Regions from separate parts of the Halobacillus sp. AWH4_228 genome, predicted to be linked through region 3. Evidence: riboswitches for the same ligand, from Rfam matches in the RefSeq annotation. Region 3 holds a riboswitch; each other region holds the start of a gene.
What was found. A riboswitch is a leader RNA that binds a small molecule or an ion and turns the genes downstream of it on or off. The one in region 3 is predicted to bind S-adenosylmethionine.

Region 1 (7,922 bases), 290 kb from region 3:
CGTAACTGGTGGCGAAACTAGCGCCGACAAGCCAGGGGCTCACTTTTCCGCGGGCGGTGGCAAAGCCGGCCATCGACTGGCTGTGCGCCCGGCCTTTTTTACCGACCCACGTCACAGCGGCAAAGTATACAGCTAGTAAAAGAATGACGGTCCATAGTAATACGCTGGAGCTTGTAAGCATCGGTTAACGTTCTCCTTTCTTCGTCGTGTAGAAATTCTTCCATAGGATTAATCCGAGCAGCCAGAATAGAGCCACTGCGATGAAGTACGTAAGGATCATGGGGTTTCCTCCTGTTTTTTAAAGAATGGCAAGGGGTGCGGACCGACGTCAGTAATGTCGATTTCGACGTTCAGGTTATGAGTTAAGGCGTCTTCTTCTACCAGGACGTGCGTTAATAAGGAAGGTCCTTCTTCAAGGGCGACGACGCCGACGACATAAGGCGTATGGGCCTGCCAGGCGGGATGTCCCGCACGGTGGATGACGCTCCAAGTTTTCAACTTTCCTCGTCCGGATGCTTGTTTCCATGTTAACGAATCATGAAAACAGTGGGGACAGTGTGCGCGGGGATAGAAGACCCACTGCTCACACTTGTCACACTGCTGAAGGCTGAGATGTCCGGCCTGGATGCTCTCCCAAAAAGGCTGGCTGATGGGGGTGATCGTTGGACCGGGCAGTGAAATATTTGGCTGCTGGCTCATTGTTCTCCTCCTAACACGAGGGCTGTTGTTTCGCTTAATGTGGCGCCGTTTCCTGTCACAAGGGCCTGTGCGGCATCCGGGATTTGACGGTTCCCGGCTTCGCCTCGCAATTGATGGACGGCTTCTACCACATGGGACATACCGCCGGCCAGGTCGGCCTGGCCGAAGCCCAGCTGGCCGCCGTGGGTGTTTAATGGATAATCCCCGTCATGGCCGAAGCTGTGGTTTTTGACGAACTCTCCGAACTCCCCGGGCTTACACAATCCTGCACTCTCCAGGGTGATGGCGACGACGCTCGTATAACAGTCATACAAGGAGAAAAGGTCGATCTCTTCCACGTTTGTCCCGGCTTGTTCCAGCGCTCTTGGAATGGAAGCGTGGAAGGGCAGGGCGTCCAGGTCTGGTGCCTGACTGACCGCGCGGTGGGTGATTTTTTCCCCCGCTCCTTTCAGATAAACCGGCTTATGCTTCCCTTTCACTGCTTTCTCCGGAGAAGTGACCACAACGGCTGCTCCCCCGGCCACAGGCATGACGATTTCCAACATGTGAAGCGGATCGGAAATCATCGGAGAGGCAAGAATATCTTTAAGGTCGAGCGGCTTATTATAAAAAATCGCATCCGGGTTCAGCTGGGCATTTTTTCTGTGCCACCAAGCGATTCTTGCAAAGTCTTCCTGAGTGGATCCGTATTCTTCCATGTGCTGACGTTTTAGCAGGGCATAGGAGGTATTCGCTCCGGAAGCCCCAAAAGGTACATCAAATTCGCGGATCGGATTGCGGTTGGGAGAGCGTAGTGTTTCCCCTTTTTCATTTTTGTTTGCCAAAACACAGACGACGGTTTTACACATGCCTGCCTGGATGGCTGCGGCTGCTCTCCAGATCATCCCCGGCCCTGTCGCTCCGCCGAGATCGACGGTGTTGGACATCGTGGGATCGATGCCTAAGTATTCGGAAACCGTCGCCGGCACATGCTGCGGCGTCTCCCCGACTTGAGGTCCGACGAGGAGGCCGTCGATGTCATCCTTGGAAAGGCCGGCATCCTGGACGGCGAGGCGGACGGATTCTGCGATCAAGCTTAAGGTGGTTTTTCCTTCTGAATAACGGACGGGCTTCAATTCACCGATGCCGGTGATCGCCCCTTGGATGGCGGTGGTCATTACATGAACGTCCTTTCTGAGAGCTGGCGGAACGCCTGCAGACTGGATGGGTTGCGCAGAGAAGCTTCATTCTTCACTTCTTCTCCCAAAGCGGCTGTTTTCGCTGCTCCTTCGACTCTTTTTCCATTGATAGTGTGGGGGATTTCCTCCACTTGATAAATCCGCCTCGGAACGTGGCGTGGAGAAGCCTTCTTCCGGATCTGCCCGCGGATGTCTTTCGCCAAGTCTTCCGTCAGCTGCTCGGTCACGATACAGAGAACGATTTCTTCATCATGATCCTTCGGGGATCCGAATACGACGCTGTCTTGAATGTCCTTGATATGATCCACGACCCCGTAGATTTCTGCTGTTCCGATCCGGACGCCGCCGGGATTCAAGGTCGTATCCGCCCGTCCATAAATGATGAAGGACTGATCGATGGTTTGTTCAGCTAAGTCCCCGTGTGTCCAAATCCCCGGGCGCTTGGAGAAGTAGCTCTTCCTGTAGCGTTCGTCGCCGCCTTCACCGAAGAAGGTGAGCGGCATACTTGGGAATGGTTTCGTACACACAAGGTCGCCTTTTTCTTCGTAGACCGATGCGCCGCGCTCATCCAAGACGTCCACCGCCATCCCCAACGCTTTGCAGGCGATTTCGCCCTGCTTCAGAGGGTGGACCGGAGAGCCCATTACGAAACAGCCGATGATTTCGGTGCCCCCGGAAATGGAAGCGAGGAACAAATCCTCTTTGATGGTTTGATAGATCCAGGTGTACTGCTCGGGTGCCAGGGGAGCCCCGCACGACTGCACACTTTTCAAGGAGTGAAGCGAATGACTGCTTTTCAAATCGACGCCTGCTTTCATCAATGTGTCTAAATACTTCGGGCTTGTGCCGAAATGGGTAATGCCGGCTTCATCCGCAATGTCCCACAAATGGGTGAGGGATTCCTTTCTTACGGGAGAGCCGTCATACAACAGGATGGCGGCTTCACTGGCGAGTCCGGAAACGAGCCACGGATACATCATCCAGGCGGTGTTGGTGTACCAGAACAACACATCATCCTGCTGGACATCACAGTGGAGCTGGTGTTCTTTTACATGCTGCAGGAGGGTGCCTCCGACAGAATGGACGATCGCTTTCGGAAGCCCCGTCGTTCCGGATGTATATAAAATATACAGGGGATGGTTAAAGGGAACGGGTTGAAACACTGGCTCTTCGGCTTCATTGCGGCAAAGCTCGTCCCAGGATAGAGTGGAAATGCCTTCGATCGACGTTTCTCCTCCGAACGTGACGACCGCGGATAGTCCTTCCAGATGCTCGGTTGTCTGTTTAATTTTATCTTCGATATCGAAGGGCTTCTGCTTATATTGATAGGAGAGTGCCGCGATTAATACTTTCGGTTTTACCTGACCAATGCGGTCGACAATTCCTTTTGTTCCGAAGTCCGGGGAGCAGGATGTCCAGGTGGCGCCTAGTGATGTCGTGGCAAGCAGAGCGACGAGTCCCTGGATATCGTTCGTCGTGATGCCGGCGACACAGTCACCTTCCTGAACACCCAATTGTTTGAACCCTTCCTGGGCTTTGGCAACGGATTGTTTCAGTTCCTGCAGCGTGATGCTTCGGGTGAGGCCTGCCTCATTCGCTTCATAGGCCGCGATCCGGTCAAGCGACCCGCGCAGCAGGTTTTCAGCGAAATTCAAGCGGGCGTCCGGAAACCATGCACTATCCGGCATCGAAGGACCGGGAACAAACACACGGTCTCCCTTTTCTCCAATGATCCCTGCGTAATCCCATACGGCTGACCAAAAATCGGAAAGGTGGGAAACGGACCAGCGGTGGAACCGATCATAAGGGAAGAGCGCCTGATTGGTATAGTCAGCAAAAGCTTTGATGTGCGACTGTTCGATGCGTTCGTTTGATGGTTCCCACAGGTAAGGGGAACGCTGAGCGGTAATGGGTGTATTCATGGGAATTGTCTCCTTTCGAATTATGAATGGGGAACGTCGATCAACAGGGCCATCCCCTGGCCGCCACCGCCGCAAAGGGAAGCGATGCCTTTCCCTCCGCCGCGTCGTTTCAGTTCATGGGCAAGCGTCAGAACGAGCCGGAATCCTGTCCCGCCTAACGGGTGGCCGAGAGCGATCGCGCCGCCGTTCACATTGACGCGGTCATAATCAATTCCGAGCTCCCGGCAGCTGGCAATCACGACACTGGCAAAGGCTTCATTGATTTCAAACAAATCGATATCGTCCGTGGTCAACTGGTGTTTGTCTAACAGCTTCTGAATGGCCTGTGATGGCTTCGTTTGTAAACTCGGATCCGGTCCGGCAATCTCTGACCAGTCGATGATTTCCGCCAGCGGCTGTTGGCCGAGGGCTTCCGCCTTTTCCTTCGTGGTAACGATCCCAACGCTCGCGCCATCCGTCATTTGAGAGGCATTGCCTGCGGTGATCGTGCCTTCGCGTGAAAAGGCGGGAGAGAGATTTGATAATTTTTCGGCTGTCGTCCCTTTACGGATGCCTTCATCTTCTGCGAGTCGTTCAGTAAAAGGAGCGATTTCCGGCTCCAGCCAACCATTTTTCTGAGCGTCCGCTGCCCGCTGCTGGGAAAGGGCGGCGTATTCATCCTGTTCCTCCCGGCTGATGTCGAAGGAGCGGTTCTTCTCATCGGTGAGAGCTCCCATCGACACATCACTCAAGGCGCACCACAACCCGTCGTTCAGTAAGGTGTCCTTCAGCAGGCTGTGACCAAGTCCGTTAGAAGCCCGGACAGGAGCGGTGTGAGGAGCGTTCGTCATCGAGTCGAATCCACCGACGATGTACAGCTCTCCTTCATTCAATCGGAGCCTGCGGGAGGCGTCGGTAATTGTAGCGATACCTCCCAAACAAACATTGTTCAGTGTGATGGCGGGTGTAGCGATATCCACCCCCGCTTGATAAGCGGCCTGTCTCGCAGGATTTTGGCCGCCCCCGGCCTGAATCACCTGGGCGAGCAGGACACCATCGGCTTGTTTCGCGTCCGGATTTCTCTCTAATAGAGCGCTCAGCGCATGAGACCCAAGTTCTGCTGCGGATTTCTTTTTCAAGGCCCCTTTCCACTTACCGAAGGGGGTGCGGATGCCGTCTAGAAGTACTGTCGTCATTTATGGAACAACTCCTGTTTTTATAATAGTAAGAGCCCTCTTCACAAAAATAAGAAGAGGGCTCTCGGCTCTTCTTATCTTCCAGGATCATCTCCTGCAGGAATTAGCACCTTTTCAAGCTGTTGCTTGATGGTTGCCGGGCGTCAACGGGCCAGTCCCTCTGCCTCTCTGGATAAGAAATAGGTATTCAATTGGAAACATATAAAACCTCTCTATCAAAGATAGAGAGGTTAGAGATTGTGGGCATCTCTTATCTTCCTGAGCATTCACTCAGTAGGATTTGGCACCTTGCTATCAATATAGCGGTTGCCGGGTTTCACAGGGCCAGTCCCTCCACCTCTCTGGATAAGATGTTCTTCCTTTATTTGGTTAAGTGCCATGTTAGCAGTATGAAGGAAAGGTGTCAATGCATTTTATAGAAAAGTGAGAAAATTAATTGTATTCTGTGACTGGTGGTAAACGTGCGAATGTCTTTGACAGCTGGGTTTGCCGATTCTTTCAATTCTAAGGGGATTTCACGAGAAAAATGAAGGCACCTATCAATTCATCCATCAGCCATTCTCCGATGGTTCCTGCGGATACCTAACGTTTCACTGATTAGATGATACCTTACAGGTAGAGCTGCTTTTAGATCTATGAGCAGAGATTTTAATAACTTTCGATATTCATAAATGGATAATGATTCAGCCTCTTTTGTCTTTATGAGATAATGGGTATGGTAATTACTGATACTATTCAATAAAGGAGTTTTACTATGCCGGAATATGTTGGTTACATCGGTACGTACACCAAACAGGAAAGTAAAGGCGTCTATCAGTTCACCCTGGATACAGACGCTAAGGAACTGAAAAATGTTCAGCTGGCTGCAGAATTGCAGAACCCTACGTACGTCACCGTGAGTGACGATCAAAAGAATCTTTATGCAGTTTCCAAAGACGGGGAAAACGGCGGTGTCACGTCCTTTTCTATCAATGCAGAAACGGGAGAACTCACAAAATTGAACGCTCAGACAGCTGCAGGATCTCCACCGTGCCACGTGAGTGTGGATCATTTGAACAACAATGTTGTCACGGCTAACTATCATACAAAAGAAGTGGTCTCCTACCTGACGAATGAAGATGGATCGTTGAATCCTGCAGTTTCTATCGTGGAGCATGAAGGGACCGGTCCTCATGAGCGTCAGGAAAAACCCCACATGCACTATGCAGGTTTCACCCCTGATGAGACATACGTCATTGCGATTGACCTTGGCAGCGACCGTGTCATCACTTACGCCGTAGACAATGGCGAGTTGAGCCAGGTGCAGGTGTTCAACACGAAACCGGGTTCCGGTCCGCGTCACATTACTTTCCACCCGAACAAAAAGTATGCCTACGTGATGACGGAGCTCAGCTCAGAAGTGCTTGTCCTTCATTATGATGAAAAGGACGGCAGCTTCACCGAGCAGCAGGCCATTGCCGCAATCCCTAAGGACTTTGATGAAACCAATGATGGCAGTGCCATTCATATTTCTTCAGATGGACAGTTTGTTTATGCCGGCAACCGCGGGCATAATTCCATCGCCGTTTACGAAGTCGATCAGGATACAGGGAAACTTACTTTTGTAGAGTGGACCTCAACAGAAGGGAACTGGCCGCGTGATTTCGTGATGGATCCTTCCGAGGAGTTCCTGATTGCGACGAATCAGAAGTCCAACACGATGACGTTGTTCGAGCGGGACAAATCAACCGGCAGGCTGACGCTTGTTCAATCTGATGTATTCGTGCCCGAGCCGGTCTGCGTGAAGTTTACAAAGTAAATAGAGGAATAGGAAAAGAGGGCGTCCCATGGAGGGATGTCCTCTTCTTTTTTATGGAAAAAGGGACAGTCATACACCCCCGGCCGTTTGAGTATAGTTAATTACTCCCCATTATATGGAACTAAATCAGGTGAAGGGAGGAAGGTACATAGCAGGCGGGGAAACACCTTCAAGGGCGAGGGAGGTCGCTGGATGGAAGTATGTAAACACTGCGATCATGAGATGGGCGGGGAAGAAACTTTCTGTACCGAATGTGGTGCACCCAAGGATGCTCCGCTGACCCGGTCGGAAGCAAAAGCGCCAAGACCACCGATGCCGCGGAAAAAGAAAATCACGCTGATCTCGATAGGGGCGGTTTTTGTTGTGCTGCTGACTGCTCATTTGATTTTGTCATCGATGCTTGACCCGACGACGAAGATTCGGGCGATGGATCGTGCGGTCACAGATAATGATGCGGCGGCTTTTGTAAGCGAGTTGTCCCTGGATGAAAAAGCATGGCTGAATGAGAAGGAATACCTGCAGTATTTGAAGGAAAACGACTGGGAGACCATCCGTGAGCAGATGCTGGATGCCGTCAGCGGACAACAGCGGTTCGATACCATCATCCGCGATGAATACGGCAGCCCGATTTTGTCTGTCAAAAAGACAGCCGTAATCCCTGGGATGTACAAGACGTATGAAATTGAAGCGGTTCCGACTGAGATCAGATTCTTAACGAACATGGACGAGGCTTCCTTTACAGTCGGCAAAGAAAAAATCACCGTGGAGAATGCTGGCGAGGACGAAGTCACGGTCAAAGCCTACCCTGGTCTGTATAAGGTGAAGGGGGAGGCATCGAACGTATATGGAAGTTTCAAAGAAACGTGGGAATACCAGGTGCTGGCGGAGGAATCGGATTATTATATGGAACTATATTTTGCAGGGACTACGTATGATGTCGATACCAACCAGCCGGAAGCGATTCTTTTTGTCAACGGAAAGAGTACGAAGAAGTCGCTGGATGAGCTTGGAGTCATCGGTCCTGTGCCGGACGGAAACAAGCTGGTCCTTCATGCGGAGTGGACAAACGATAAGAAAGAGGTGATCAAGTCCGGACAGGTCCGTACGGAGGATGGCGATTACTGGGGTGAATTGAGCTTTTATTTTGAAG
Region 2 (7,922 bases), 690 kb from region 3:
CCAAAGCCCATAACCTTGCCCTTGCCTCTCTGCCTAATTTCACCATACCGGGAGACTTGTCCGGGTCGACGCGTTATTTTGAAGCTGATATTGTAAAGCCTCCCTTGAAAGTGCAGAAAGGCGCCTTACCTGTGCCTCAAGGTCATGGGATCGGCATAGAAGTCGATGAGGAAAAGCTGGCAGAGGCAACACAGCTGTCTTCCACCCATCTCCTTTCCTAAATGGACTCATAACCTTTCCCTTCATGGTTCACACTAAGGGAAAGGAGGGTGAAGATGGAACGAGATCAGTATTACATTAACATCGGTACGCGGGAGATTTCAGTAAATCATGATGCTAATAATGATGATTTTATTATCTACGCCACCCCTGAAGAAGTGACGGCTCTGCGTGAAGTGTTTGATGAGATTGCCCAGGCAGACGGCCGGTCCTTTTACAGGGCTCATATTCCATTTATGCCTTACCATCAGGATCAGGATAACGATGATACCGATGAGGATATGCATAAGGCTTTCCAGCAGATCTATGATCTGGGTGATGAAATGACGAAGAAGCATATTGAGGAAATGGGCGTATTGAAAAATTGAGAGAAGGGCCGCTTCCCCTTTTGAAGCGGTTCTTTCGTACATAATCGGGGGATTTTGTGTCGGTACGGACCGGAAATCCTACAAGTAGAGAGGGACTGGTTTGTATTTGCGGCTGCTTATGGTACGATTTAAACAGGAAAGCGAACGTATAACAAGGATTAAAGGCAGTTGAAGAGACATGAAAACTTTTTATGATTTTTATCAAAATCCTGTCCGGTTATCCTTCGAGGATCACCCTTTTTCTGAAGAGCCGAAACATGTGTGGATCATCTGCCGCTTTCGTGATCAGTGGCTGTTAACCCGGCACAAAGACAGAGGGCTCGAATTCCCTGGTGGGAAAGTAGAAGAAGGGGAGACGGCGGAACAGGCAGCAGTAAGAGAAGTGAAAGAAGAAACAGGAGCCGATATTGATGATCTGACTTATCTTGGGCAGTATCATGTCGATGGAAAAGGCGGAACTGTCATCAAGAATGTCTATTTTGCTACAATATCTGAGCTGGCTGATCAGGATCATTATTTTGAAACGCATGGTCCTGTCCTTTTCCGGCATCTGCCGGGAAACTTGAAAAATAACGACCGGTTCAGCTTCATGATGAAGGATGAGGTTCTGCCGGAATGTTTAAAGCGTCTGGAACACCGCTAAACAGAAAAAATCCGCCGTTTGGATAACGGCGGATTTTTTTCTGTTTAGTTTGTGTGGTGGGTCGGGCCGGCCTGTTTGATTTTATCACTGGCATACGTGAACTTTTTGAAGTTGGCATGAAACTTTTCAGCAAGTTCTTTGGCACTTTCATCATAAGCGGCAGGATTGTTCCACGTTTTTCTCGGGAATAAGACTTCGTCCGGTACTCCCGGGCAGTGGGTCGGGATGTGAAGGCCGAACACAGGGTCTTTATAAGTTTCGGCAGAACTCAGTTCACCTTCCAGAGCGGCATGGATCATGGAACGCGTGTAACTCAGTTTGATACGCTCGCCTTCTCCGTAGGCTCCCCCTGACCAGCCTGTATTGACAAGGAAGACGTCCGTATTGAACTGGTCTATTTTCTCTCCGAGCATTTCAGCATATGCTGATGGAGCAAGCGGAAGGAAAGGGGAGCCGAAGCAGGCGGAGAAAGTCGCTTCCGGCTTGGTAATCCCTCTCTCTGTTCCAGCCAGTTTACTCGTATAGCCGCTTAGAAAATGGTACATCGCCTGTTCTTTTGTTAAACGGCTGATTGGTGGGAGGACTCCCGTGGCATCAGCTGTCAAGAAAATGATGGCATTTGGGTGGCCGGCAATACTTGGCTGGACTGTATTATCAATGTGATCCAGTGGGTAGGCGGCCCGTGTATTTTCCGTCAGGCTCGTATCGTCATAATCCGGCGCGTGCGAATCCGGCTGAAGGACGACGTTTTCCAAAACCGAGCCGAAATGAATGGCATCATAGATCTGCGGTTCTTTTTCTTTGGACAGGTTGATGCACTTCGCATAGCATCCCCCTTCAATGTTAAAGACACCGTAGGGGGACCAGGCGTGCTCATCGTCCCCGATCAGGCGGCGCTGAGGATCAGCGGACAGAGTCGTTTTTCCTGTGCCCGACAGACCGAAGAACAGAGCAACGTCGCCTTCTTTGCCGATGTTGGCCGAGCAGTGCATCGGAAGGACGTTCTTTTCCGGAAGCAGGTAGTTCATGACGGAGAAGATGGACTTCTTGATTTCCCCTGCGTATTCTGTTCCTCCGATGAGGACAACGCGGTGTTTAAACGAAACCATGATGAACGCTTCGGAATTCGTACCATCCACGTCAGGATCTGCTTTGAAGGTTGGAGCAGATATGACAGTGAACTCTGTGTCATGCTCCTCCAATTCGGATGCCTCCGGCCGGATGAACATTTGGCGGGCGAATAAGTTGTGCCAGGCGAATTCTGTAAGAACCTGCATAGGAAGGCGGTAGCGCTCATCCGCTCCTGCAAAACCTTTGAAGACGAATAACTCCCTGCGGTCTTTCAAATAATCGAGCACTTTATGGTATAATTTCACAAACGTATCATCGTCAATAGGCTGGTTCACAGCACCCCATTCGACTTTATCTTCGGTTACGTCGTCACGGACAATGAATTTGTCCTTTGGTGAGCGTCCCGTATAGGTACCTGTCGTAGCCTGAACGGCCCCTTTTTCCGTTAGTGTACCTTCATTGCGGTATAAAATCTTTTCCACTAAATGTGGAACAGATAATTGGTGGTGGACATGGTCCTGGGAAAGTAGAAGATTAAGTTCTGACAGTTGGTTTATTGTACTCATATGCATCGTCCCGCCTTTGCAGTTTAATAATGTGAGATTAGTATAACACATTTATTTTAATCGTCCATACTATTCAGTGGATTGTGGGAAAGTTTTCAACACTGCCATATTTCATGGCTGTTATTATCCTATGATGGTTTGAACAGAACGTTTATCCAGGTTGAATCTGGATGGAAGGGGTGCGTCGAAACCCGATGAATCCAATTGACATTAAACACGCTTTTCGATACGATAGCTGAGAACGGAAACTCTCTTATCCAGAGTTGGTGGAGGGACAGGCCCTTTGAAACCCAGCAACCGTCCGCAGGGACATGGTGCTAACCTGAAGCAAGGAGTCAGCTCCTTGGACGATAAGAGCGAAAGGAAGCAGCCCCTTTCCTCGGTATAGGAAGGGTTTTTTCTTTTTATAAGAAGGAAATGTCCATGACCAGGCCTTGCCGCCTGTTTATTATTTCTGACTGAGAACGTGCACGAAAATGTTTTCGGATCCAGGATGACACTATGAAATGAACTTATGTTTTTCTACACATACTGGTAAAGAGTTCCGTCTAATACTTTGTACTTACAGAAGGAGGAGTTTTTAGAATGCCAGCGAACCGCCGGTTATTCACATCAGAATCCGTGACAGAAGGTCATCCGGACAAAATCTGTGACGCTATTTCTGATGCTATTTTAGATGAAATTTTAAAAAACGACCCGAATGCAAGGGTGGCATGTGAGACAACAGTAACTACGGGACTTGTCCTGGTTTCCGGTGAAATCAGTACGAATACCTATGTTGATATTCCATCGATCGTGCGCCAGACGATTAAAGATATTGGATATACACGAGCAAAATACGGCTTTGATGCAGATACATGTGCCGTTTTGACGGCTATTGATGAGCAGTCCCCGGATATCGCAGGGGGAGTGGATGTTGCGCTTGAATCCCGTGAAGGGAAAATGAGCGATGATGAAATAGAAGCCATCGGTGCCGGTGACCAGGGACTGATGTTCGGCTTTGCCAACAATGAAACGCCCGAATTGATGCCGCTGCCTATTTCTCTTGCCCACAAACTTTCCAAGCGTCTTTCTGATGTCCGCAAAGACGGAACACTCGATTACCTTCGTCCTGACGGCAAGACGCAGGTAACGATTGAATATGATGAAAATGATCAGCCGGTCCGCGTGGATACGATTGTTATTTCGACGCAGCACGCTGAAGAAGTCACGCTCGAACAGATCCAGAAGGATTTGAAAGAGCAGGTGATCGGGCCCGTTGTACCGGAAGGCTATATTGATGATGAAACCAAATACTTTATCAATCCGACCGGGCGTTTTGTAATCGGAGGTCCTCAAGGGGACGCCGGTTTAACAGGACGTAAGATCATCGTAGATACGTACGGTGGATATGCGCGTCACGGTGGTGGTGCCTTCAGTGGGAAGGATGCGACCAAAGTGGACCGTTCTGCTGCATACGCGGCTCGTTATGTTGCGAAAAACATCGTAGCTGCAGGTCTTGCGGATACAGTGGAAGTCCAGCTCGCCTATGCAATCGGGGTGGCCCAGCCGGTTTCCATTTCCATCAATACCAGCGGGTCCGGCAAAGTGTCGGAAGAAAAGCTGGTGGACGCTGTGCGTGACTTGTTTGACCTCCGTCCTGCTGGAATCATTAAAATGCTCGATCTTCGTAAACCTATTTACCGTGATACGTCTGCCTACGGCCATTTTGGACGGACAGATGTTGAGTTTCCATGGGAACGTACGGATAAAGCGGAAGAGCTCAGCGGTCGTTTTCAATAAAAAAAAGCTGTTTCCTTGTTGGAGGAAACAGCTTTTTTTATTTTCACGAGTTGCACTAACGGCAGAGTACGCATTGATTTGATACGGCTATCCACTTCCCTCTGTATGTCTTCTGATCATGCAGGCATCGAGCTGAAAAGCATTTCAGCCCCGAAGGTTCTTATAGTACTGCCCTTTTGCGACATACGATTTCCGGATCCGGTCCATTTCCTTGTAATCCTCTTCTGTTAAGGAACGGATCACCTTGGCCGGCCGTCCGAAGGCCAGTGTATCCGGAGGGATTTCTTTTCCGGGCGGAACAAGGCTTCCTGCTCCGATAAAGGCCCGCTCCCCTATGACAGCGCCATCCAGAATCATGGATCCCATGCCGATCAAAGCGTCCTGTTTAATGTGTGCAGAATGCAGGGTAACCTGGTGCCCGACCGTAACGCCGTCTTCCAGTATGAGAGGCTGGTCAGGGCTTTGGTGCAGCATGCTCAGATCCTGGACATTTGTGTTCTTACCGATATGTACCGATGAGACATCGCCGCGGATGACCGTCTTAAACCAGATGCTTGCGTTCTCTTCTATGACAACATCCCCGGTAATGACGGCATCTTCTGCTGTAAAAGCTGATGGGTGGATGAGAGGTCGTTTTCCTTTATATTCGCAAATCATACGAAGCCCCCTTATAATATGAGTAACATCAGTATATCAAATGAAAAGAGGGATCGGCTGTGGAAAAACTGGAATCGGCCCGTGATCGTGCAACCATCATTCTCGTCCATGGCGCTTTTGAGCATATGGGAAGGTATAAGGAACTTGCTGATCGTTTCCGTCAGGACGGTTTTTCGGTGATTTATGGAGACCTGCCGGGGCAGGGGTTGTCTGATGGGAAGAAAGGTCATATCCGTTCGTTTGGTGATTACGTTGAAACCATTCAAAGCTGGTATGAGCAGGCGGATCCGGATAAAAAAATTTTCCTTCTCGGCCACAGCATGGGGGGGTTGGCTGTGATTCGTTTTATGGAGGAAAAGCAGCCGCAGCTGGATGGTGTGATTTTATCTTCTCCTGCTGTACAGATCCGGAATAAAACGGCCCGCCCGCTGGAGGCTTTTTCCTATCTATTGAATGTTTTTACCCCTTCGCTGCGTATGAAAGCGGGACAGAATCCCGAAAATGTAACTAGAAACCAAATCAAGGTTGAAGAATTCCGTCAGGATCCGCTTGTCATTGATAAAGTATCGGTGCGGTGGTACCGTGAGTTTCAAAAGGCGGGAATCCGGGCGTTTCAACAAGTCAGCCGTTTTCCTGATGTGCCTCTTTTAGTGATGCAGGCAGAGGAAGACCTTTTAGTGGATCCGGCACGCACAAAAGAATGGTTCAATCATGTCGATACCAGTGAAAAAAGTTATAAGCTGTGGCCGGGTCTTTACCATGAGATTTTTAATGAACCGGAAAATGACCAGGTCTATCACCATACACGATCTTTTTTGAGCAACATAATAAATGAACGTTAGGAGTGTCCACCCTTGAAGGAGTCCGTTCCAAGCAATGCTGTCCATCTGCTTTACGAAGTGTATCGGAATGTGTTTCCGCGAGTACATAAAGAACTAGCCTATTGGAAAGATGCTGCCTCCCGAATCCCTGATGAAGAATTAAGAACGCAGGCCCAGGCCAGTATCAAGGATAAAACGTTCCATTGCGAAGGTGGGGCGGTTTATTCCGTGCTTTCCGGTGACCGCCCGGATCTTGCTGTCCGCTTTATTGTCGCTTATCAGACGATCAGTGATTATCTCGATAATTTATGTGATCGGAGCACCTCCATGGATCCTGATGATTTTGAAAGGCTCCACTTGTCGATGGCCGATGCATTAACCCCTGGGAATCCGTGCCGCGACTATTATAAATACAGGGAAGAGAAGGATGACGGCGGGTACCTTCATGAGCTTGTGAAAACCTGCCAGGATGTGCTGAGTCAGGCTGACAATTATCAGATTGTCCATGAGCGGGCACTGAAGCTTGGGCGTTTGTACTGCGACCTTCAAGTACATAAGCACGTGATCGAAGAGGAAAGGATTCCGAGACTGCAGCAGTGGTTCGAACATCACCAGACCGACTGGCCGGAATTGAAATGGTATGAATTTTCCGCCTGCACCGGATCCACCTTGGGCATATTCTGCCTCGTTTCCTATGCGCTGGGGAACAAAATGGATGAGGACCTGGCCCGTAATGTGGAGGACAGTTATTTTCCGTTTATGCAGGGGCTTCATATTCTTCTTGACTATTATATTGATCAGGAAGAGGATGAACGGGAAGGAGATCTCAACTTCTGTTCCTATTATGACCATCAGGAACAGATGAAAGGGAGATTTGAATACTTTGTGCGCAGGACAGATGAAGAGGTTCAGAAGCTTCCGGACCGGTCCTTTCATCAAATGATCCACAAAGGCCTCGTTGGGATGTATCTGGCCGACAGGAAAGTCAGGCGGTTGTCCAATGCAAGAAGCTTTGTGAAGGATATGCTGAAAATCAGCGGCCGGAAAACGGCGTTCTTTTATTTCAATACGAAAATGTACCATAAATTAAAGCCTGGCAGAAGTTAAAACTGCCAGGCTTGTTTTATACGTTTTTCTCGATGGCGATAATAAAGGGAGGGGTCCGATCCTTGTTAATGAAGCTGTAGTTAAGAACTTCATAGTCCTTATGATCCAGTGAGGAGACATAACGGAGGACGGCTTCCTTTTCCTCTTTTCCTCCCGGGTGTCCGTGATAGACAACAAGGACGACAAGGCCGCCTTTCTTTAACGATTTCAAAACGTTTTCGATGGATGTAATGGTGTCATTCGGTTTTGTGATGATGCGTTTATCACTGCCAGGCAGGTATCCTAGATTATAGATAGCCGCCTGGATCATGCCTTTATGCTCCTCCTGCAGGTGCTCCTCAATGTGGGTATGAGAGTCATGAATGACCGTGGCCCTTTCCAGTACTTCGTGCTCTTTCAAACGTGCCCTGGTGTTTTCGACGGCCTGTTCCTGGATGTCAAAAGCGTAGACGTGACCATCGTTGCCGACGAGGTTGGATAAGAATAAGGTGTCGTGACCGTTGCCGCACGTCCCGTCAATGACAGCGCCGCCTTCATGGACGGCCTTTTTCATAAGAGCGTGAGCCTGGTCCAGTATTTTATTTAAAATCATGCTGTGCCTCCAAACAATAGATTCCATTCTATTGTAGCATGAATGGCAGGGGTGAACAGAGAAGCGCTTGACAAAGGTCTGCCCTTTCATTAAGAT
Region 3 (7,922 bases):
ATCCTTTTCTTCATTCCGTAAAATTGATTAAACGTTTGTTCAAATGTATCCTGCGGCGCTTTCATCATGTCCGTAAATTCCCCAGGGTGGATTTCAATACCGAGACAATCCCGGTTTTCCTCCATTGGAAATACAAAGCCGATTCGTCCTTCATGCAGGAAAATCTCCGTTACAGGTTCGCTTAACGGCTCCACGCCTGTGTAATAACCGTATAAGACCGGACGGAGAGGCTTCGTTTCCCGATACTTCTCTGCTTCCGTCCAGGCAGCGATGTTCGAGTTCTTTCCATCCGCTCCGGCCACCCACGCTGCACAGGCCTCCCACGCTTCCCCTTCTGTTTCAAGGTGAAGCCCGGCAACGCGCCCGTCCTCTCTGATCAAACCTCTTGCTGACGTACGCGGCATAAAAGTGACGGAACTCAACGCCTCGGCCTGCTCGATCAGAAGAGGGTCCAGGACATCTCGTTTAGGTATAATCGTATAATCCGCTCTCGGTCCTTCTATAAAACTTTGGCCGATATACGTCCGCATCCGGCTCACTTTTCTCAAACCGGTCTTCTCCAGTTTATGAAGGATGCCCAGTTCCTCAAGGAAGCGGGTATGGGACATAAAGTGAGTAGACAGTGTGTCACTCGGAAACGCGGCTTTATCGATCAACAGGACACGCTTCCCCATTTTCCCGAGCAGGACAGCCAGACTTGCCCCAGCTGCCCGGGCTCCTGTAATGATCACGTCATATGTATGATTCATTCCGGTCCTTCCTTTCTTTCTCAACCTGTGTCCCATCATAATCGGTTTCACGCAAAAAAACTACAGCCACAGGAAAACAAGCATAGGAAGCCATAAAAAAATCCCCTGGACGGGGATTTTTTAAAAGGTACGCTCTTCTTCAACTTCGTGATTCTGGTCAAGGATGTACAAGCGGCTCGGTTTGTTCTTTTTCGCGATTTCTTCCGCTTTTTCTACAGCTGTATCACGCTCATCAAATAAATCTGTCGGAGCTACGTCCTCAATTTTTACGAACCATCCGGTTACATCTTTATTTGGTACTACACTATATTCCTTCATGAAAACATCTCCTTCAACATAGACTTAATTATCCATTCCCGCCCTATTATAGATTTAAACACCCTTGTTTCAAGCTGGGAATTGACAAGAGAGCTGGACCCCTTTATAATTTCAAACAAGTCAGATAAATTAAATATTGAAAACTCTTATCGTGAGCGGCAGAGGGACTAGGCCCTGAGACGCCCGGCAACCTTCAAGGAAAACTTGAAAAGGTGCTACATCCTACAGATCAGATGATCTGAAAGATAAGGGGAGGTAAGCATACATAAAAGCCCTCTTCTTACTTACAGAAGAGGGTTTTTCTTTTTCCCTCTACACCGAGGATCAGGATGTCCTGGAAATCATAAGGAGGAATGAAACAATGACCAATTCAAATCATGTATACGGTGATGAAACACAGCTGCTTCACGGTGGACAGGAAGCTGATCCAGCAACAGGATCGCGTGCTGTTCCCATCTATCAGACAACGTCATATGTATTTAATGATACCGATCATGCCCAGAACCTATTCGCCCTGGCCGAACCAGGGAACATCTATTCCAGAATCACAAACCCGACGGTCGATGTATTTGAGCAGCGTGTTGCCCTTCTGGAAGACGGTGCCGCTGCTGTCGCTACAGCTTCCGGGATGGCGGCAATCACGATGGCCGTCCTGAACGTTGCCGGAGCCGGAGATACCATCCTCACTTCCTCCAACTTGTACGGAGGTACGTATAACTTATTCGTCCACACCCTTCCCCGCTATGGTGTGAACGTTGTTTTCGTAGATGGGAACGATCCTAATGCCTTTGAGGAAGCTGTTACACCTGAAACGAAAGCGATTTTTGCTGAAACCATCGGGAACCCAAGCCTGAATGTGCTGGACTTTGAAGCGGTAGCGGATATTGCCCACGCCCATCACATTCCCTTGATTGTCGACAACACCTTCGCCACCCCTTATGTATGCAAACCGATCGCCTGGGGAGCCGATATCGTTGTCCACTCCGCAACGAAGTGGATCGGGGGCCATGGTACAGCTATCGGCGGTATTGTCGTAGACAGCGGGCGTTTTGACTGGAATCACGAAAAATTCCCGGGTTTTACTGAGCCTGATGAAAGCTACAACGGCATCCGCTTCGGTATTGATGCTGGACCTGCCGGCTATGCGGTTAAGCTCCGTGTTCAGATTTTGAGAGATATCGGCGCCTGCCTGAGCCCCCAGAACGCCTTCCTGCTCCTGCAGGGACTTGAAACGCTTCACCTGAGAATCGAAAAGCATGCAGAACAGGCCTATGAGATTGCTGCATACCTGCAGAATCATGAAGGGGTGGATTGGGTGAATTACCCTGGACTGCCGGATCACCCTACTCATGACCTTGCCCGAAAGTATTTGAAAGGCGGAGCCGGATCCATGGTTGTCTTCGGAATCAAAGGGGGACGCGAAGCCGGTCGTAAATTGATCGATCACTCCACACTCTGGTCCCACGTAGCTAATGTGGGTGATGCGAAATCATTGATCATCCATCCGGCATCCACCACCCATCAGCAGTTGAATGAGGAGAACTTGAAAAAGTCCGGTGTTTCCGAAGAACTTGTCCGCTTGTCGGTTGGTCTGGAATCTGTGACTGATCTTATACAGGACTTGGATCAAGCCATAGAAAAGGCCAATGGATACAGCCGCCCTTATAAGGAACAGCCTCATCCAGCGGAGACCGTTCTCCGTTCCTCTCTCGACCGGTCCAATGGGAACATCCGCCGGAAAACGATCGGCGTCATTCCTGATCAGCCGGGAGGCCTGCAGGAGGAAGCCTCCAAGTTGGAGCGGTTCGGTTTTGATGTGACTACTTTTTCAAAGGTGGAAGACATTCTGGAACAGAACGATCCAGCTTTCGATATTCTTTACTTTGAAACCCTTGGAGAAAACCAAACGGATCTGGCCCAGTCGGCGAATCCATCGGTCATCTGGTCCAAAACTGCTTCTTCCCTGAAAAATGAACAAATCCTATCCGGTGCGAGCCTTTACGAGACGATCGTTTCGATCCGCTCAGGACACCACTTATCTCAAACACTCGTCACTGTATAATGGCCAGAAAGGAGAATGAAAGCATGTCTTTAAAAAACCCCGCCAGCCAGACAGCAGCTTTGGAAACGATTGAACTGGGACCCTTCCATTTCGAATCCGGCGGACGGCTGGAATCTGTCGAACTGGCTTACGAACGCACCGGCCCGTCTCATGCTCCCGTCATTGTCGTCTGCCACGCTTTAACCGGGAACCAGGCAGCTGTGGGTACGGAAGAGCAGCCCGGCTGGTGGGCAGGATTAATCGGGGAGGGGGAGCCAATCGACACCTCCCTGTTCCAAGTGATTACTTTCAATGTTCTGGGAGGTTGTCACGGGTCTACAGGTCCCGCCAGTATGAATCCGGATACAGGCAGACCATTCCGTCAGCATTTCCCTAAAGTGACCATCCGGGATATGGTCCGTGCCCAGTATGAGGCTTTAAAAAAGATGGGCATTCATCAGGTCAAAGCTGTTGCGGGAGGATCGCTTGGAGGTATGCAGGCGTATGAGTGGGGGCTCCTCTACCCTGACTTTATGGAGAAGCTGCTGATTATGGCTGCCACCCCCTACTTAAGTGATTACGGCATCGCCTTCAATCATATCGGGGCGAAAGCCATTAAAAACGATCCTTTTTTCCAAGACGGGAACTACACGACGAATGAGTCCCTGCAGGGGTTTGAAATTGCGCGGATGACCGGCATGGTGACTTACAGAAGCCCTGCTCTTTTTGAAAAAAGGTTTGACCGGTCCAATGGAGGAGACACTTATGAAATTCAGTCCTACCTGGATTATCAGGGAGATAAAATCAAAGAACGGTTTGACGCGAACAGCTACTTGTACCTGCTTGATGCAATGAATAACCATGACATCGGGAGAAACCGGGGAGGATGGAAAGCGGCCGCCGCTCAGTATAAAGCAGACTTGATCACGTTCAGTTTTGAACACGACCTGCTGTATCCAGAAGAGCTGATTTCCGCTTTTTCATCGGCGGCACCGAAGGCCGTCCACAGGCATATCCCTACGGATTATGGTCACGACGGCTTTCTCGTTGAATTCGAACAATGGGGCCGTTTCATCAAAGATGAGCTGAATGAGGACTAGAAAACATAAAAAAGACGGGTAGACGAACACGATGTTCATCTACCCGTCTTTTTTATGATGGAAGATCACTGACTTTCACAAATTGAAACCCTTGGGAAGTTAACTGTTCCAGCACAAGCTCTACGACTTCAGGGGTCCGGCTCTCTAATTCATGGAGAAGAATCACTGAACCATCCTCTGCCTGTGAAATAATCTCTTCCGCTATTTCCTCCGGCTCCTGTTCGCTCCACTCTTCGGAATAGAGCGTCCATGGAACCGTATTCCAATCGCCTTTATAAGCCTTTGGAGGATTCTCGCCAAACGGCAGTCTCAATCCAGCCGTTTCTACTCCCGCGGCCTGCTTGATCACGTCCTGGGCAGCGAGGATCTGCTCATCCACCTCTTCCGGATTTAACCGGGCGAGGCGGGGATGATCCCACGTATGATTTCCGATTTCATGACCCTGCTCAGCCACCATCCGGGCCGTTTCCGGGTAATAGGACACCCGTTTTCCGATCATGAAAAACGAGCCTTTGGCGTCATACTTCTCCAGAAGGTTGAGAATATCCACTGTCCATGTTGGATGAGGACCGTCATCAAAAGTGAGAGCAGCTCTCTTTTCTCCGGTTTCCACCCCAAGGTCATCCGTTGAAACAGCCTCCACGGGGCTTTGCTCCTGCTCTGAAGAAGATGTTTCCGATGCGTCGGAAGCGGATTCCAAAGCTTCTACAAATTCTTTCCGAATGAGATCCTGCCCTTCTTCAAGTTCGACCAGTACATATCCCAATGTGCCGTCCTCCGCCTGAAGATAGACCCTCACCCCTTCTTTGGTAAGGGCCACATCTTCAAATGTTCCCTTATTCACGTGAAGAGGTAGATGGTAATGGGTGGCGACTTCCTCTTCCTTCATTGCTTCTTCTGTCAATGCAGCCAGTTCATCAAGCACTTCCGGATCATTCTTGAGCAGCTCGTCCAGCTCAAGCCTGCGTCCGTCCTTCTTATCAAAATTCATGACGGTCTGGTTTTGGATAACCTCGTTTCCGCCTACATCCATCGTTTCTATGAAGCGGACTACGAAGAAACGGTGATCCTGATAGAGCATCTCAAAGTCCACGTGAAGCTCATGGGATTCAGAAGCCTCCACGGATTGTTTATTCTGATAGCTGGCCTGTTTAAAGTCGGCCTTCTGTTGATTGACGTAATCAACAATCGTCTGATTCAATTGATGGTTGGTTGTCTGCGGATAGTGGATGGTTATGTGGTATTCATTATGCTCCACGAGTTCCGTCTTCATATCGATATCGTACATTGGTTCTGTTTCATCAGATGGTTTAGAATCATTTTCATTAGCTTTTGCGATAAATGAGCATCCTGATACAACTAAAACGACCAGCAGTGATATATATAAAATAGGTTGTCTCATAATTCTTCCCTCTTTATCTATTAGTCACACAACCTATTGTAACACAAATGTAACAATCATTTAATTAATCAGATATATTCAGCCTATTCTGACATTAAAAGTGGGTGCGGACGTCCCAGAGCTCAGGGAAAAAGCGGTGATCCAGAACTTTCTTCAAGTAGCCGACCCCCGAGGATCCTCCTGTCCCTTTTTTATGGCCGATGATCCGTTCCACTGTCTTCATATGACGAAAACGCCACTGCTGGAGGCTGTCCTCCAAATCGACAAGCTTCTCAGCCAGCTGATACAGATGCCAATACTGATCTACATCTTTGTAGACCATTGCCCAGGCGGCTTCAACCGAAGGGTTCTGCTCATACACATCTTTATAATTCCTGTTCAGCACCTGTGGATCGAGATCAAAACCTGCTTTGGACAGCTGCTCAAGTGTCACATCATACAAGCTGGGATTTTTATAGGCCTTTTCCAGTCGATTGTGAAGATCTTTATCTTTCCGGTAAATCTTCAATACAGCATTCGTTTTATACCCAAGAGCAAACTCAATCATCCGGTACTGGTAGGATTGAAACCCCGAAGCCTGGCCGAGGTGATCCCGGAATTCCATGTATTCTGACGGGGTCATCGTCGCCAGTACGTCCCATGCTTGGATGATCTGCTTCTGAATACTGGAGACTCTGGCAAGCATTTTAAAAGCCGGCTGCATGTCGTCATGTTGAATCGACCGGATGGCTGCCTGGAGTTCGTGAAGCATCAGCTTCATCCATATTTCACTCACCTGATGGATCATAATAAAGAGCATTTCATCATGATGGGAAGAAAGCGGCTTCTGCGCATCAAGCAGCTGGTCTAAACGTAAATATTCTCCATAAGTCATCCGATCGGAAAAATCCGTATGCACGCCTTCACTGCCTTTCGGCGGTTGCTGGGTCATGAGTGGGACCTCCTTTAGTCAAGTACTCCACGCTGTGGGATATTGCGGAACGTCATCGGGAGGAATTCTGTGTGAACAAGCCCTTCATACATTAAGAGCGTTCCGAGGACAGGGTCTTCTGTATGGACGTGCACCCGTGTCGCCCCTTCTTTTTCTTCATAATGTTCATATACGGACGTCACAGGCCCGGTCATGCCCAGCACTCCTCCCACATGATTCGTTCTTGACTCCATATACAATCCGCCCTCTGAAGTAACGTGAAGATCAAATTCTGCCTCTACCAGGCCCGAACGGCCAAGATGATCGACAAGGCACTGTTTTTCTTCATCATACCTCGCAGCAGAATCAAAACCGCGGATGGCATATGGGAAAAAGAAGCGGCGGATCCAACTGATCGTTTCTCTGCCCTCTTCATCTTCATAGACGTAATTTTCGAGGGTAAACGGCACATCTTTTCCACGCTCTCTGAAGAGAAGGTGATCCTTCACCCCCGCACTCATCAGCGGCCTCACCAACGCCGGAGTTCCTCGGATTTCCGTCATTCTGCCCTGTCCAAGGACCATAAGATTCTGCTTACTCGTTAATCCGTATTTTTTCTGCAGCTCAGGATGAAGGTTATGGAACTGCTCCCCGAGTGCTTTGTGGTAGATGGATTTCATTTGTATGCGGCCTCCTTTAAACTATCCGTTTTCCTGTTCTCCCCGTGCCTCGTGATGAATACACTAGGGAAGACGGAACCTTGGCTGTACATGAATTATAGCACAAGTAAACGCTTACGATTCAGCTGCATGCAGAAAAGAAAGACCTGCCCTTACAAGCAGGTCTTTCTTATGAAAAAACGTTGTTCTACATAACTTCCTCTGCATAATCACTGATTGCATAACCCTTCTGCTGCTTCATCAGCCAGCCCTGCTTTTCCAGCTGGGTGAACAACCGCTGAATATGCTTTTCAGGCCAGCTCGATAACAGACCAAACCAGCGTGTTTCATGAAGATAGAGACTTCTTAATTTGTTCGTCGGCTTGCCCGCGAGCATCTGGACCAGGGTGTGCACCGGATATTCACTGCCATAATAATAGATGAGGTCAAGAATCTGCTGAGTATCCGCATAAGTGATGGACCTTCCTTTAATGGTCAGAATGATATCCTCATCATTGTAGCGGACTTCTTCGAGACGCGCCTTCAGTTCCTCAAGGACATGCCGGGTATTCGGGTAGACATGCTCCGGCACGACCTTCTGCCAGCGGTTCAACTCCTTAAGAATACGGACATCATGAAGCTGGACACCTGCCAGCCACAGCAGCTCTGAATCGGTCCGCTTCTCCGGAATATGAACCCGGCTTAATTTGTCATACATGTCCAGTAAAGGATAGGCGGACAGG
Region 4 (7,922 bases), 1.2 Mb from region 3:
TAAGAGCACCGGCCATCGCTGGAATATCGAAAAAGGGTGTTAAAATCAGCAGTACGACTAACAAGCCGATGACATACTGTCCCCACCCGACGGCCCAGCCAAAGGCAAGCTGAGGGCCGCCGTAGGTCCACACGTCTTTCAATTTAGGCATAGCCGCTCCCAAGAAGAGAGAAGCAAATACTACGTTAATCATTAACCCTGGAAGGGCTGACCAAACCTGGATAATCGTATCTGTCATAATGCCGTTCGTTAAGAAATGCCCTTCTGCCACAAATTGGGCTGCAATTTTCCCAAGCACCTGCGGACCTAATAATAAAGCTATAAAGCCGCCGATAATCGATGCCGGCAGAAAAAGATCCTGAAATATTTTCACTTTTACTCTGATAATCTTCCCGATGATAAGAAATACACCAATGTATAATAGCGCAAAACCTATTTGTTCCGGACTCATTATCCCATCACCCCGCTGTTTTTAAACTTCAATTCATGAATAACCTTTTCCCCCGATTCCCGCTGAAAAAAGAGTTTTAAACGCTTATGAAAAAAGAAAGACTTTTCAATCATTTCCTTTGAAAAGTCTTTCTTTCTTATACATCCTATCCTAGATCCCAACCGATCCCCTCTATGGAAATCATCCTCTTTCCTGAACCTGATGACAGGCACTGTTCCTGAACGAAATCGATGATTTTTTGGAGGTGTGGATTCTGAGGGGGTTGTGGCCTTATACGATTCATCAACAAAAGCCGAATTGAAAACGAAATGAACTTCGACCATGGGTAACTTCAGCAAAGAACGAGGTTTACGTTTCATCATCGAATGGGGAATGCTTTACCTACATGTATAATTCGGTCTGTATTATTCCGGCTGCCTTAGTAAAAATAATAGAAAACCCATCTGCTTCTCTATCTTTTCAGCGACTGTGATATTCATCTATACCATAGTTCATATCCTGTCATAGAATGTACTATCTTGATATTCAGGAGGTGTATGGTATGAATCATAAACCGTGTAAAAAGGATTCTCATCCCGATGTGGATGTAATCACCTGCAGCTGCTGTGTTACTGGACTAGCTAATCTCATCTCCAGCCGTTTCCGCTGCGGAGATACGATTGGCATCACTTTCTTCGTAGAAGAAGGAGCAGGCATTTTTGTCGGCAGGTATCGAGGACTGGAAGACTATGTTCTTGAAATCGATGATCTACTTGTACCTGGGACAACCAGTTTCATTCCACTATGTGATGTAGGGAGTGTCGAAAAAGGCCTTCCGCTGCAGGAGGAACCTATGCAGATCAGCAAGGTCACCAGGGTGACAGAGTAAACGTATAGATCGACCCTCTCATTGAACAAAGAAAAGGGAGCCACTTTTATCGTGCTCCCTTTTTTTTCGTGATGTAATCTGAAATCCCTTCACTCATCCTGATGCATTAGTGGCTCCAGTTCAGCTAGTAAGCGAGTGGTTTCATCCAACAGCTCTTGGTATTGCACAATGCCGGTGATCAATACGGCTGTGTAGACGCCTGTACCCAGTATAAATAAAACTCCCTTCCAAAAAGGATTCAGACTCGTATCCTTCTCTTTGATGCTGGATTTCAATCTTATAAGTTTAGATAGAGGGAAATAGAACAATAGCAGGACATAAGAAAGGAAGGCCGCATACATTTGTCTTAATTGTTTTTCATTCACCCAGAGATACGTCAGTTCTTCCGGCTTGTCCTCCAGCGACTTCCAGCTTATAACAGTTTGATGAACGGTGCTTCCTCTCCAATTATATTCTTCGACCCTCGTTGTCTGATCTCCCAACTCTTTGACGCCTACCCCAAAAGGAGCGGGAGTATCTCCGAATGATACGACATGATACACAATAAAGATAAGAATGATGAATAGAAAATGGATTGCTTTGTCCATGCTCTCCTCCTCTCCCACCTTGAGACAACACTTTCATCTTCTATTGAATCTATTTCTCTAAGGTTTCCATCAATATGTAAAAGTACCGGGGATCACCTGTGTTGAAGTACGTATACCACGCTTCCAGGGTTCTTTCCGAAAAAACGTCCAAGTGCTTAAGTATAAGATTCGCAAATAAAAGGGCTCCTGCAGAGCTGGCTGTTATAAGGTTCTGATCCGCTACGGCCTTTATGTCCTTGTAATACGCCTCCCCATCATAGTTCGGACGGACCATATAAAGATATTCAAGACTGTTGCTGTTATGGAAACGAATGTTTAACAAACCGGCTTCAGCAAGCATCGGTGTGGCCCCACAAATGGCAGCAACCGTCGCCCCACAGTCCAGAAGCTTCGCTGCTTTATGTATGATGGGTTGATGGATACATCGGTTCCACGTATCTGCTCCGGGCAGCAGCAAAACGGTCGAAGGAGAAAGGAGGATCTCATCCGTGGTTATATCAGGTGTAATCCTCATCCCTCCTTTTGTCGTAATTGTTTCTTTTCCTGCCCCTGCCACCTGAAGTGAAACATCTTCCCGTCTTCTTTTAAAGTACTGCCCCGAGTTCAACTCAGCGGTTACATAGCCAAGTTCCCAGTCTGCCAAGGTATCTAAAGCATAGACATAAACGTTCATTCTACCAACCTCCATTTTTTACGCACTTCCCACCACAATCCCTAAGACAGAAAAACCATTCCTGTTAAGACAGAACACATCGCCTGCTCCCCCATACAAAACCTTCTATAAGGGACTACGAAATGCCTTGTATAAAGTTTCATAATGAAGAGAACCCCTCCACCTATAAGTCTACGTTCATTTTCCCATTATCGTCGAAACGGCGCTGCCTTCTTAACTTCCGCTTTTAAATACCGGTGTATTTTTTCCGAAAATTCTATTGATTCTCACTATATTTTCCTGTAATGTATAACGCAAGCGAAAGGATACACGTTGATCAAACGGATCAGCTGCTTTAAAAATTACATACGAACTTATCCAGAGAGGTGTAGGGACTGGCCCTTTGATACCTCAGCAACCAGCCATTGGCACGGTGCTAAATCCAGAAGGCAGTTATACTGCCTTGAAGATAAGGAGTCTTAGATAAATGGAAGGCCCCTTATCAAAGGAGGTCTTTTTTTAATGGAAATATACACCACTTCTTCTGTTAAAAAGAGCTCCATCAGAATCTGTGAGTCAGCATATTCCTTTAGAAGGATGAGCTTTCTAATATATTTATTCAATACCAAATGGAAAGGTTGTTGTGAAATGAAACGATCATTAGAGCAGAGGTTACAGGATGGACCCGTCATTTGTGGAGAAGGTTACTTGTTTGAATTGGAGCGCCGCGGCTATTTACAAGCTGGATCCTTCGTACCGGAAGTAGCGCTGGATAACCCGGAGGCACTCAAACAGACTTATCGAGACTATATGCTTGCGGGCTCCGACGTTGTGTTAGCATTCACGTATAACGGTCACCGCGAAAAAATGAGAATTATTGGAAAAGAAGAATTACTGGAACCGCTCAACCGTCAGGCAATTCGTCTGGCTAAAGAGGTGGCTCAAGAGCATCCAGAGGAAGAAGCTCTTGTGGCTGGGAACGTTTCCAATACCAACCTGTTCAATCCGGATGATCCTGAAGCTGTTGAGAAAACAAGGAGCATGTTTGCAGAGATGATCGGCTGGTGTAAAGAGGAAGGTGTAGATTTCGTGAATGGTGAAACCTTCTACTACTATGAAGAAGCTCTGATTGCTCTTGAAGAAATTCAAAAGCAGGACCTCCCTGCTGTCATCACATTCGGTCTGATGGGGGAGAACGTCTTGCGGGATGGCTATGAAGTCGAAGAGGCCTGCCGCTTATTAGAAGAAAAAGGGGCGCTCGTTGTAGGAATGAACTGTTTCCGCGGTCCGGCAACGATGCAGCCGTACGTTGAGAAAATCCGTAAAACCGTGGACGGTTATGTTGGGGCCCTTCCAATCCCTTACCGGACAACGGAGGAGCATCCTACTTTCTTCAACCTGCCGGACGGTGGCTGTGCCTGCACGCTCCCAACGGAAACAACGTTCCCAACATCTCTCGACCCGCTCTATACGAACCGCTATGAACTGGCGGAATGGGCTAAGGAAGCTCACGGTATCGGTGTGAACTACCTGGGACTCTGCTGTGGAGCGTCTCCGGCTATGCTTCGTGAAGTAGTCGAAACTGTCGGACGCACAGCTGTAAACTCCACGTATTCACCAGATATGAAGAAACACTTCCTATTCGGCAGTGATGACACGCTGCAGGATCATATAACATCGTATAAAACAAAAGCCTAAGCAAAAAAAACGCCTGTCCTACTTGGACAGGCGGCTTTATTAAAACGAAAACGGCAGGGCTCACAATGCATTTGGATTCCCCTGGTTTTCTTCCCTTTTGTATAAGGTGCGTCCTTCCTTAATTGTTTCTTCAATCTGTATTTCTTTGATCTGCATGGGGTCTACTTGGAAGGGGCTCTGATCAAGGATGACCAAATCAGCTAGCTTCCCTGCATGAAGGCTTCCTTTTGTCTCTTCTTCTCCATATTGATAGGCGGCATGAATCGTAACGGCTTGAAGAGCTTCATACACGGTCGTACGCTGTTCTGCTCCAATCGTTACTCCTGTTCTCGTTTTTCTATTCACAGCACTCCAGATCGTTTGAAGCATGTTCGGCTTGATAACAGGAGCGTCCTGATGGAAATTGACAGGAAGACCTTTCTTTATGGCTGATTTAGCCGGACTGATCCGGTTTCCCCGCTCTTCACCGAGGTTTTTCAAGTGGACATCTCCCCAGTAATACGTATGATCAACAAACATAGAGGGGATCATTCCAATCTTCTTCATTTCATCCAGCTGATCATCACGGACGGTCTGGCAGTGAATCATGACCGGTCTGAGCACATCTTTCTCCGGATCTTCCGTTTCTTCTACAGAAGCTTTATAGCTTCTCAGCAGCTGATCGGCTGCTGCATCTCCATTGCAGTGAGTTAACAATTGAACATCGTCTTGAACCGCCTGTTTTGTAAACTGCTTCACCTGCTCATCGCTGTACCAGGCACTGCCTCTATACGTTTCCTCTCCTTCATAAGGTTCCGTAAGCCAGGCTGTTTTCCCCTGCGGAGAGCCATCTAAGAACATTTTGTATCCACCAAGCTTCAAGCGTTTATGGTATTGCTTCGCATAAAGAGGGTTGGATGCAAAGATCTCATTCGGATTGGTGTCCATAAGAGGGTAGGATACGACATCAATAAGCAGTCGGTCCTCTTCAGCTAAGGCTTTACACAACTCGACGAACTGCTGAGAGGCGGCTCCATCCTGCACAGTTGTTATCCCATTCTGTATATAAACGTTCTGTCCTTCTTCCACCATCTTCAAAGCATCCATTTCCATCCCTTGTTGCAGATACGGTTGAATTAATGAAAGACTTGTTTCCTCAAAATATCCGTTTGGTTCCATACTTTCTGCCATCCGGCCAATGGTTCCACCTTCGACTTCCTCCGTTTCGGAATCAACGCCTGCCATTTGCAGAAGAGCGTCGTTAGCACAACCCATGTGAGCGGAAGCGTGAAAAACAAAGAGAGGTCGATCTGTGACCTCGTTCAGGATATCCTTGGCAGGGTGGTGTCCCTCATCCAATATCGTGTGATCATAGCCAAACCCAATAATCACTCCGTCTTGTTCGTCTTCCTGCTGCTCTATGTATTGACGAAGCGTGCGCTTGACATCTTCAAAGTTTTCGCAGCCGCTCAGATCTGCCATCCGGGAAACCGGACCTACAAAAGAGATATGCCCGTGGGGGTCAATAAACGAAGGCATTAACGTTTTCCCTTTCAAGTCCACTTTTTCCACCTCTGATGGATGTGCTTCCTTCTCGATTTCCTGAAGTGCGCCCTTACGTTTAATCCATCCATCCTCGATTAAAATCGATTCGACAAACGTATTTTCCTCTTCCATAGTAAGAATATTTCCTCCGTAGTAAATCGTCTGCATGGTCATGTCTCCTCTTGTAATCGTCTAGGTCATGGGGGAAAGGTTCTAATGGTTTGATCTCCATTTTCCCCTTAAGTAATGAAGAGGATAGTATAACATGAGGAAAAAATGACCAAAAAGAGACTTTACACCGGGTTCCTTGCTCCTATTCTTTTAGGTCACCCTATTCATCCATCATGCACACATTTCTCCTTCCAAACCTCCCCTGTATGTTCATAATTCGTCTACTCTGCTCCGTTCCTCTTTATAAACACCCGGGTCCTTTATACAGGAAAACGGCTGATCCGCTTACGGGTCAGCCGTTCTGTGCAGGTCTCGGCAATCTTTGCATCATCGTCCATACAGACGCCGTTTTTTTAGAAAAGAAGGAACAGAATCTATCCAATCCTTCCATATTCTGATAGCATTCCATATATCAAATCGTATGGAGGAAGTCACAATGAGTCAAAAGTCTGCTCTTTTTTCAATCGGTACAGGCGCCGCTTTATGGGGAATGATCGGTTTTTTCGTCACGTATTTGTACAGCATCGGGTTCACTCCTGCACAAGTCGTGTCGCTGAGGGTTTTATCAGCCAGCCTGCTTCTGGGGATTTACCTATTATCAAAAGACCGCCGCTTCTTTAAAATAAAAGCAGGCGACAGCCGATACTTTATCGGGACGGGGATCATCAGTATCGTCCTCTTTAACTGGTGCTTGTTCAGTGCGATTGAGGAAACGTCTATTTCTGTAGCATCCATCCTTCTCTACACAGCTCCGGCGTTTGTCACAATGCTTTCACGGCTGATTTTCAAAGAATCATTGACGTTGCGGAAAGTCTCTGCTCTTTTGATTACCTTTACAGGCTGTGCCCTTGTCGTCGGCATCGTTCCACATTCGGAACAATCCATTTCCATGTATGGACTGATTCTTGGACTTGGATCAGGATTCTTTTATGCGTTATACAGTATTTTCGGGAAGTTTGCCCTTGTGCACTATGATTCACTGACGGTTATCTTTTATGCGTTTGTATTCGCATCAATCGCTATCGTGCCATTCAGCGGCCTTTGGAATGAGGCTTCTTTATTTTCAACCGTATCCACATGGCTCTATGTACTGGGGCTGGGGCTCTTATCTACGATGCTTCCGTTTATTCTATACACGAAAGGTTTGAGTTTCATAGAATCGAGCAAGGCCTCCATTATCGCTACCATTGAACCAGTGGTCGCCACACTCATGGGTTTTCTCGTCTTTCGGGAGCAGTTGACCTTTTGGCAGTACGCAGGGGTCGGCCTCGTCATTACGGCTGTCATCATCGTACAGGAATCAAAGAAAAACAGCAGCGCCACCCACCGGGAAACGGAAAGATCAGCCGTCAACCAGCTTCGGGGTTGATGGATCCTTCATTTCACAGCCGTCTATTTCTACATAAAAAGGAACCGTTCATTTTATTCAATGAACGGTTCCTTTTATATGTTATCAATCATTTCCGTTTACTTACTGAGCTGTATATCCACCATCAATAAGAACGGTTTGGCCTGTTACACTCTTCGCCTTGTCACTGGCAAGGAACATAGAGTAGTCTGCAATTTCTTCTACTTGAAGCAGGCGTTTTTGAGGAACTAGTGGATAAATAACTTCCTCCAACACCTTTTCCAGTTCCACGCCACGGGATTTGGCAAGATCCTTCAATTGACCACGTACAAGTGGTGTATCTACATACCCAGGGGCTACAGCGTTAACTGTGATGCCATGTTCTGCACCTTCAAGGGCACTTACTTTCGTCAAGCCGATGACTCCGTGCTTGGCACTATTGTAAGCGGCTTTACCAGAGAATCCGATGACACCGTTAATGGAAGCCATGTTCAGGATACGTCCCTGCCCCTGCTCCTTCATAATCGGGAAGACCGCTTTCGTTGCGATGAATGGTGCTGTCAGCATGATGTCCTGCATCAACTTGAATTTTTCTGTCGGGAATTCTTCAAGAGGAGATACGT

Region 1: another riboswitch for S-adenosylmethionine. It lies ahead of ACXADP_RS04550 (acetyl-CoA C-acyltransferase); the one in region 3 lies ahead of ACXADP_RS03195 (O-acetylhomoserine aminocarboxypropyltransferase/cysteine synthase family protein).
Region 2: another riboswitch for S-adenosylmethionine. It lies ahead of metK (methionine adenosyltransferase); the one in region 3 lies ahead of ACXADP_RS03195 (O-acetylhomoserine aminocarboxypropyltransferase/cysteine synthase family protein).
Region 4: another riboswitch for S-adenosylmethionine. It lies ahead of ACXADP_RS09100 (homocysteine S-methyltransferase family protein); the one in region 3 lies ahead of ACXADP_RS03195 (O-acetylhomoserine aminocarboxypropyltransferase/cysteine synthase family protein).

The regions. Positions count from the first base shown of each region.
Region 1 is NZ_JBSWTE010000001.1:916,201-924,122, forward strand. It holds gene ACXADP_RS04530 (sodium:solute symporter family transporter) at 1-181, opposite strand, end outside; gene ACXADP_RS04535 (Zn-ribbon domain-containing OB-fold protein) at 277-699, opposite strand; gene ACXADP_RS04540 (thiolase family protein) at 696-1,856, opposite strand; gene ACXADP_RS04545 (acetoacetate--CoA ligase) at 1,856-3,799, opposite strand; gene ACXADP_RS04550 (acetyl-CoA C-acyltransferase) at 3,820-4,974, opposite strand; SAM riboswitch class I at 5,046-5,153, opposite strand; SAM riboswitch class I at 5,222-5,326, opposite strand; gene ACXADP_RS04555 (lactonase family protein) at 5,729-6,772, shown strand; gene ACXADP_RS04560 (TcaA NTF2-like domain-containing protein) at 6,965-7,922, shown strand, end outside.
Region 2 is NZ_JBSWTE010000001.1:1,317,309-1,325,230, forward strand. It holds gene menC (o-succinylbenzoate synthase) at 1-221, shown strand, start outside; gene ACXADP_RS06515 (hydrolase) at 276-587, shown strand; gene ytkD (RNA deprotection pyrophosphohydrolase) at 766-1,230, shown strand; gene pckA (phosphoenolpyruvate carboxykinase (ATP)) at 1,275-2,867, opposite strand; SAM riboswitch class I at 3,118-3,224, shown strand; gene metK (methionine adenosyltransferase) at 3,453-4,649, shown strand; gene ACXADP_RS06535 (gamma carbonic anhydrase) at 4,794-5,306, opposite strand; gene ACXADP_RS06540 (lysophospholipase) at 5,366-6,148, shown strand; gene ACXADP_RS06545 (tetraprenyl-beta-curcumene synthase family protein) at 6,161-7,234, shown strand; gene mnmM (tRNA 5-(aminomethyl)-2-thiouridylate-methyltransferase MnmM) at 7,251-7,916, opposite strand.
Region 3 is NZ_JBSWTE010000001.1:628,907-636,828, reverse strand. It holds gene ACXADP_RS03205 (FAD-dependent monooxygenase) at 1-749, opposite strand, end outside; gene ACXADP_RS03200 (DUF2188 domain-containing protein) at 870-1,067, opposite strand; SAM riboswitch class I at 1,211-1,319, shown strand; gene ACXADP_RS03195 (O-acetylhomoserine aminocarboxypropyltransferase/cysteine synthase family protein) at 1,429-3,129, shown strand; gene metX (homoserine O-acetyltransferase MetX) at 3,153-4,208, shown strand; gene ACXADP_RS03185 (polysaccharide deacetylase family protein) at 4,261-5,610, opposite strand; gene kynA (tryptophan 2,3-dioxygenase) at 5,705-6,541, opposite strand; gene ACXADP_RS03175 (DUF4166 domain-containing protein) at 6,556-7,200, opposite strand; gene ACXADP_RS03170 (RQC-minor-2 family DNA-binding protein) at 7,388-7,922, opposite strand, start outside.
Region 4 is NZ_JBSWTE010000001.1:1,812,485-1,820,406, reverse strand. It holds gene ACXADP_RS09125 (sodium/glutamate symporter) at 1-451, opposite strand, end outside; gene ACXADP_RS09120 (hypothetical protein) at 451-813, opposite strand; gene ACXADP_RS09115 (hypothetical protein) at 993-1,319, shown strand; gene ACXADP_RS09110 (hypothetical protein) at 1,409-1,906, opposite strand; gene ACXADP_RS09105 (DJ-1/PfpI family protein) at 1,956-2,579, opposite strand; SAM riboswitch class I at 2,930-3,034, shown strand; gene ACXADP_RS09100 (homocysteine S-methyltransferase family protein) at 3,207-4,256, shown strand; gene ACXADP_RS09095 (amidohydrolase) at 4,317-5,948, opposite strand; gene ACXADP_RS09090 (DMT family transporter) at 6,388-7,320, shown strand; gene ACXADP_RS09085 (3-hydroxybutyrate dehydrogenase) at 7,423-7,922, opposite strand, start outside.